Regions from separate parts of the Ensifer sp. 22521 genome, predicted to be linked through region 3. Evidence: predicted binding sites of a transcription regulator. Region 3 holds the regulator's gene; each other region holds the start of a gene.
The links. Region 3 encodes PhoB, which activates phosphate uptake and scavenging genes when phosphate is short. Its sites were predicted from a motif close to TGTCATNNANCTGTCAT; they were not measured.
Positions count from the first base shown of each region.

Region 1: a site for PhoB is predicted at 1,247-1,263, ahead of ACTJKE_RS02920 (DUF1868 domain-containing protein). Genes of this name have one in related genera too.
Region 2: a site for PhoB is predicted at 1,143-1,159, ahead of ACTJKE_RS02675 (NAD-glutamate dehydrogenase). Genes of this name have one in related genera too.

Region 1 is NZ_JBQENM010000002.1:177,872-180,139, forward strand. It holds gene ACTJKE_RS02910 (polyprenyl synthetase family protein) at 1-291, opposite strand, end outside; gene mtgA (monofunctional biosynthetic peptidoglycan transglycosylase) at 437-1,210, shown strand; gene ACTJKE_RS02920 (DUF1868 domain-containing protein) at 1,315-2,049, shown strand; gene ACTJKE_RS02925 (glutathione S-transferase family protein) at 2,071-2,268, shown strand, end outside.
Region 2 is NZ_JBQENM010000002.1:111,073-113,340, reverse strand. It holds gene ACTJKE_RS02685 (carbonic anhydrase) at 1-87, opposite strand, end outside; gene pdxY (pyridoxal kinase PdxY) at 218-1,099, opposite strand; gene ACTJKE_RS02675 (NAD-glutamate dehydrogenase) at 1,385-2,268, shown strand, end outside.
Region 3 is NZ_JBQENM010000010.1:135,259-137,526, forward strand. It holds gene ACTJKE_RS17240 (GcrA family cell cycle regulator) at 364-885, shown strand; gene phoB (phosphate regulon transcriptional regulator PhoB) at 954-1,637, opposite strand; gene phoU (phosphate signaling complex protein PhoU) at 1,899-2,268, opposite strand, start outside.

The sequences.
Region 1 (2,268 bases), on a different contig from region 3:
CGGCAGGTCGTCATGGACGAGGGAATAGCAATGTACGCATTCGAGTGCCGCGCCGACGCGCAAGGATGCATCGAGGCCGCCGCCGAGAAGATCCGCACATTCGATCACCAGGAAGGGGCGCAGACGCTTGCCGCCGTTCAGCACGCCGTGCCGCATGGCCGCGAGCAGGTTTGTCGGTCGCGTGATCTCGTCGACCGCCGTCGCCGAGCCGAGCAGGCGCTCGAGCAGAGCTTCGACGGCGCGGGCATTGCCGGTGAGGCGGCGGGTGAAGGGCGATGTGTCCTGGCTCATGCGCGCTCTTTGGCACGGGCGAAGAGGGCTTTCAACGGGGATTCGTGTCGCAGCGGCGCGCTTTCCCTGGGACAGCCGCCTGGGCGCCTTGCCTTTTACCAGAAAGCCCGTTCAACTTTGCCGGACCATACACTAAGAGAAGCGGATGGACAGCGAGGTGAACAGTCAGGCCGTGAACGTCGTTCCGGAAGCGCGCGAGGAGGGCGAAGTGCCTTCCAGTCGCTGGTCGTCGCTTCGCCGGACGTTGCGCACGAAACGCCGCCAGATCATCCTGGCTGTCCTGGGTTTCGTTGCCCTGCCCTATGTGCTGATCGTTCTCTATCTCTTCGAGTTCGTCCACCCGGTCTCCACCTTGATGCTGCGCGATCTCGTTCTACTTCGCGGCTACGACCGCCAATGGGTCGATTTCGAAAACATCTCGCCGGTGCTCGTCCAATCGGTGATGATGTCAGAGGACGGTCAGTTCTGCGCCCATGACGGCGTCGACTGGGGCCAGATGCGCGGCGTGGTCGAGGATGCGCTTGAAGGGGAATCGACCCGTGGCGCCAGCACCATCCCGATGCAGACCGTCAAGAACCTCTACCTCTGGAACGGCCGCTCCTTCCTGCGCAAGGGCATGGAGCTGCCGCTGGCGGTCGCTGCCGATTTCGTCTGGAGCAAGCGGCGGATGATGGAGATCTATTTGAACGTCGCCGAATGGGGTGATGGGATCTACGGTATCGAGGCGGCGGCCCGCCACCATTTCGGCGTTTCCGCGGCGAAGCTCTCGCGCCGGCAGGCCGCACTGCTTGCGGTTTCGCTGCCCAACCCGAAAGAGCGCAATGCCGGCAAACCCGGCCGTGGGCTCAAGCGTCTGGCGAATTTGATCGAGCGTCGCGCCAGCCGCTCCGGCGGCTACATCACCTGCCTTTATGATTGAGATCAGACCTTTTCATTGGATGCGGTTGCCGGGGGATGTCATCCTGGCTTCGTAGAGTTCTGCCATCTGGGCCCTCTCTCCATTCAAAAGGCCCGATCGCTCCCATGACCTCGATTTCCCCTTCGCTTCTCGCCTTTGGCCGCAACGCGGACACCATTCCGCCGAAGCATCTCGGAACCCGCTACGCCACGGACGGCCGCTTCCTGCGTGAGCCGGGCAACACGGTCGTCTCCCACGTCACCGCCGGATCGCCGTCCGAGACGGCCGTGCTTGCCGTGCGCGAGCGTCTGATGGCGATGCCCGAGGCGGGGCAGTTCGCCTTCACGCATCCGTCCAGCCTGCACATGACGATCTTCCAGGGCATCATCGAATATCGTCGCAGGCTACCCTATTGGCCCGTCGATATGGCGCTCGATACACCGATCGATGTGATGACCGAACACTACTGTGCGCGGCTGAGGCACTTTGCGCCGTTGCAGCCCTTCCGTGCCCGCGTGACCGAGATCACGCCAACCGGTCTCGCGCTTGAAGGCGACAGCGTCGCCGATCGGGCTTGCCTCAAGGCCTGGCGCGATGCTTTCGCCGAAGTCTTCGGCTATCGCCATCCTGATCATGACGACTATGCGTTTCACATCACCTTCGCCTATGTCATCGACTGGCTCGATGACGCGGCACTGCCGCGCTGGCAGGAAATGTTGAGCGAACAACTCGCCTGCCTCAGGGAGCGGGCGCCCGTGATCGAGCTCGATCCGCCGGCCTTCTGCTCGTTCGAGGACATGAACCATTTCGAGGAACTGATCGTTTTCTCGGACAGATCAGCAATCACGGCCAGCAATTAAGGCCAGCATCAAGGAATGTAGATGACCGGACTTACCCTTTACGTCGGCAACAAGAACTATTCGTCCTGGTCGATGCGGCCCTGGATGGCGATGACCGCCGCGGGCATCGCCTTCGAGGACGTGGTCATTCCCTTCGATTTCGCGGCCGGCAATCCTGATATCCGCGCGATCTCGCCGACCGGAAAGGTGCCGCTGCTGCGCCACGGCGATCTGCTCGTC
Region 2 (2,268 bases), on a different contig from region 3:
CTTCTGCTGTTCGCTGAAGCGGCCATTCATGAAGTTGTGGTAGCCGTTCAGAAGGTGGTCCGGAAAACGCTGTTGCTGCTTGTCCATCGATTACTCCGCTGCTGCTTCGAGCGGGATGAGCGGACTTCCGCCCGCATCACGCCCCGCCATGAATATCATCATGACCTAAAGTTCAATCCACGATGCGACAAGGGCTGCTGCCCATGAACAGTTTCTTCTATTTGCGCCGCATCTGATTCGGATGCACCAGGCGGCGCATCTGCACCATCGCCATCGGCGTCGAAAGGCTCGAAGCGTCCTGCTCGATCGTCAACTCGTCGGCACCGCGTTTGACGCTCCGCGCGATGATCTCGAACACGCTTGCGGTCGCCATCTGCAATGCGCGCTCTTCCGATAGTCCTTCGAGAAGCCGCGCGAGAAACAGGGCAGTCAGCAAGTCTCCGGTGCCATTCGGCGGGTTCTCGACGAGCCGATGTTCGGCGAGCAGCGCGTGATTGCCCGAAAGGAAGAGATTGCCGGTACCGCCGCTCATCATCGGCACCGCTGAGGTCACCAGCACGCGGGCCGGACCGAGGCCGAGGGCGGCATCGAGGATCGCCGTATTGGTCTCCAGCGTCGCGCCGGCGAGCCAGGCGAGCTCGAAGCGGTTCGGCGTCGCCAGGTTGGCGAGCGGCAGCAGCTGGTCGCGGATGGCCGTCGCGGTCGCCTCCGGAACATAGAGCCCGCCGGCGTCGCCAATGACGGGATCGCAGGCGTAGATCAGCTTGGGATTACGTTCCCTGAGAGTCGTCACCAACCGCACAACGCCTTCGGCCTGACCGGGCGATCCGAGATAGCCCGAAAGCACGGCGCGCACCTCCCCGACCCAGGGCGCGGCAATGAGATCGTCGATCATCGACTGGAAATCCGCGTCTGAAATGGTGACGCGGGTCGAGCGCCCGTGTCCGGGATGCCAGGGAAGAATGACCGTCGGCAGTGCCCAGACCGGATGCCCCAGCGTCTCCAACGCGAACACCGCGGCCCGGTTGCCGACCTTGCCACGCACGACATGGCTCGAGATGACGATGACGGCGCCGGGCAGGGAGGGCATTTCGGGCATCGACGAGTCCAATCCTTCGGTCTACAAACTCTGATCACCCGACTGTCACCGCCCTGTCAACAGGCGATGGCAGATAGGTCCGGTGGAAGCCGCTGGCGTTTTCGTGCTTTTTCATCGATTTTCGAGCAATTTTCGCGAAATTGCCTTCGATTTAAATGGATTTAAGCTGTTTTCACGTGAAATTCTCCAATTTTCGGCTCGATTTTGCCGAAATCGGCGTAAATAGCGGTCGCCATTAGCCATGGTTCTGATAGGGTTTGGCCTATCATGAGTGGGAGAGACTTCATGGGCGTGAAATACAATCCGAAGCGGGACAGACACATCGACGCAGCAAAGGCGGCCGCCATCAAACTGGGCGTCGACGCGCTGGCGCCGGAGAGCCTCTTCGGTGGGGCCAGCAACGATGACCTCGATCTTTATTCGGCGGACATGCTGGCGCTGATTGCAGCCCATGCGCATCGTGAACTCGCCCGCTGGGATGGCGGCAAGCCGCAAGTTTCGGTCGAAACCGTCGCCGGCGTCGCGCCGGGTGGCACCGAGGTTTCGATCATCGCGATCACCGAACACAACATGCCGTTCCTCTATGATTCGGTCATGGGGGAAATCACCAGCACGCACCGCGATATCCACCTTGCGATCCATCCCATCCTGGTCAAGGAACCGGGCAAGCCGGTAAAACTCTTCGATCCGGAAGAGGCAAGCGATCCGGCGCACCGCGTCAGCCACATCCAGATCCACTTGACGAAGCTGGCGCCCGTCGAAGCCGAGCAGCTCAGCAACCGCATCCGCGACGTGCTGGAGCAGGTACACCAGACGGTACACGACTGGCCGGCGATGACGGCGCTGCTCGACCAGGCCGTGCAGGAACTCGAGGCCTACAACGCCTCGCGCAAGAAAAGCGACCGTGATGAGGCGCTCGCCTTCCTTCGCTGGCTGCGCGACAACAACTTCACCTTTATCGGCATGCGCGAGTATACCTACTCGGGCAAGGGCGGAAAGGCGACGGTCGAGCGCGGCAAGGGCAGGGGCCTCGGCATCCTCTCCAACCCCGACGTGCGCGTTCTGCGCCAGGGCAAGGACGCAGTACTGACCACGCCGGAAATCCTCGCCTTCCTCGACGGCCCCGATTTCCTGATCGTCACCAAGGCCAACGTGAAATCGGTCGTCCA
Region 3 (2,268 bases):
AAATCAAAAATGCCGCCTTTCGGCGGCGCAGGCACTATTCCTATTTCGCGCCGCAATGTCAATAAAACCAAGCCTTGCAGTGCAACAGAGAAGCCCGTTTCCCGGCGGCGAAAAAATCGCCCGGAAGGGCTTGCAAAAATGCAACGCCAGCCGAGCAAGTTGGGGAAAACTACGAAATCGATTCGGCGTGAATCCCGGGACTCTTGCCACGGAGTCCGACGGTCAGTACGTTAACATTCAATTACTAGACGCATGCGGCGGACCTAGTCACCAAAAGAGTTATCGCGTTTGCAACCTCGGGATTCAACCGGGGTGCGGTGAGGGATTCTGCCATCCCCAACGCTGAGAACGGAGAGTGCAGAAATGAACTGGACTGACGAGCGGGTGGAGAAACTGAAGAAGCTTTGGTCCGAGGGCCTGAGCGCAAGCCAGATCGCGGCACAGCTCGGCGGCGTCAGCCGTAACGCTGTCATCGGCAAGGTTCATCGCCTGAGCCTTCCAGGCCGCGCCAAAGCCGGCGGCAGCACCACTGCGGCGACCCGCCCGAAGCGGCCGACCTCGGCGCCGCGCGCTCCGAACTACGCCTCGCGCGTTTCGACCCGCACCGTTGCCCGTCCGTCCGGCGCCACCGTTCTCAAGGAGGAGATCGAAGTCGATCTCGTTGCCGAGCAGGATTTCAGCATCCAGACCGACGTGGTCGTGCCAATGTCGCGCCGCCTCGAGCTGACCCAGCTCACCGAACGCACCTGCAAGTGGCCGATCGGCGACCCGCTGAAGGAAGAGTTCCATTTCTGCGGCAACGATTCCCCGGAAGCTTCGCCCTATTGCAGCTTCCATGCGCGGCTTGCCTACCAGCCGTCCGCCGAGCGCCGTCGGATGCGCTAAGGATCCGCACAGGACCAAAACGAAAGGGGCCGATCGGCCCCTTTTTTATTGACTTTTGTTTGCCCTTCTCAGCTTTCGAGCGAGTAGCCGGCGCCGCGCACGGTGCGGATGACATCAGGCATGGTCGAGAAGTTCAGCGCCTTGCGCAGGCGGCCGACATGCACGTCGACGGTCCGCTCGTCGACATAGATGTCGTGGCCCCAGACGCCGTCCAGCAACTGCGAGCGCGAGAAGACACGGCCCGGAGAGGACATCAGGAACTCCAGCAGGCGGAACTCTGTCGGCCCCAGGCGAACTTCGCGGCTGCGGCGATGGACGCGATGGGTTTCCCGGTCGAGCTCGATGTCGCCGCAGCGCAGCAGCGTCGAGAGAACTTCGGGCTTCGCCCGGCGGAGCATCGCCTTGACGCGGGCCATCAGCTCCGGCGTGGAGAAGGGCTTGACCACATAGTCGTCGGCACCGGTCGCCAGACCGCGAACGCGCTCGCTTTCCTCGCCGCGCGCCGTCAGCATGATGATCGGCAACCGCTCCGTCTCCGGGCGCTGGCGCAGCCTACGGCAAAGCTCGATGCCGGAGACGCCCGGCAACATCCAGTCGAGGATCAGAAGGTCGGGCAGGCGTTCCTGTAGCCGGATCTCCGCCTCGTCACCCCTGAGGATCGTATCGACGTCGAAGCCTTCAGCTTCCAGATTGTAACGCAGCAGGACGCTCAGCGCCTCTTCGTCTTCGACCACGGCGATTTTTGGCAACATCAGGTAACGTCTCCTTACCGCGAGCGCCGTGCGGGTCCAGCGGACCGGCCGGCACTCAGACACTCTAAATCTGGAGCACCCCCGCCAATTTCAAAGGCGGTGCGAAAAGCCGCATGCTTCAGATGCAGGAATTCGGGGCCGCGACCGAAGCCGCGACCGGATGATATTCATGGGGCACGCATTGCGAACGGCGCGTTTAACGCCAGAGCGGGATGAGGAAAAGTGTATGCGGTTGTCCCCCCCGCATCCCGCTCCAACCTTCTAGTCGTTGACCGAGCCCAACGTCGACGTGTTGTCATCCTTCGGGCGCTCACCTTCCGGCTGGGCACCCGTCGCCATGTAATAGATCGTCTCGGCGATGTTGGTCGCGTGGTCGCCGATACGCTCGATGTTCTTGGCGCAGAACAGAAGATGCGTGCAGGGCGTGATATTGCGCGGATCTTCCATCATGTAGGTGAGCAACTCGCGGAACAGCGAGGTGTAGATCGCATCGATCTCCTCGTCGCGTTCGCGAATGCTGTTGGCCTTTTCCGGCGAACGCGACGCATAGACGTCGAGCACTTCCTTGAGCTGCACCAGAGCGAGTTCGGCGAGATGCTCGAGACCGCGGGCGAGCTTGCGCGGGATGCCC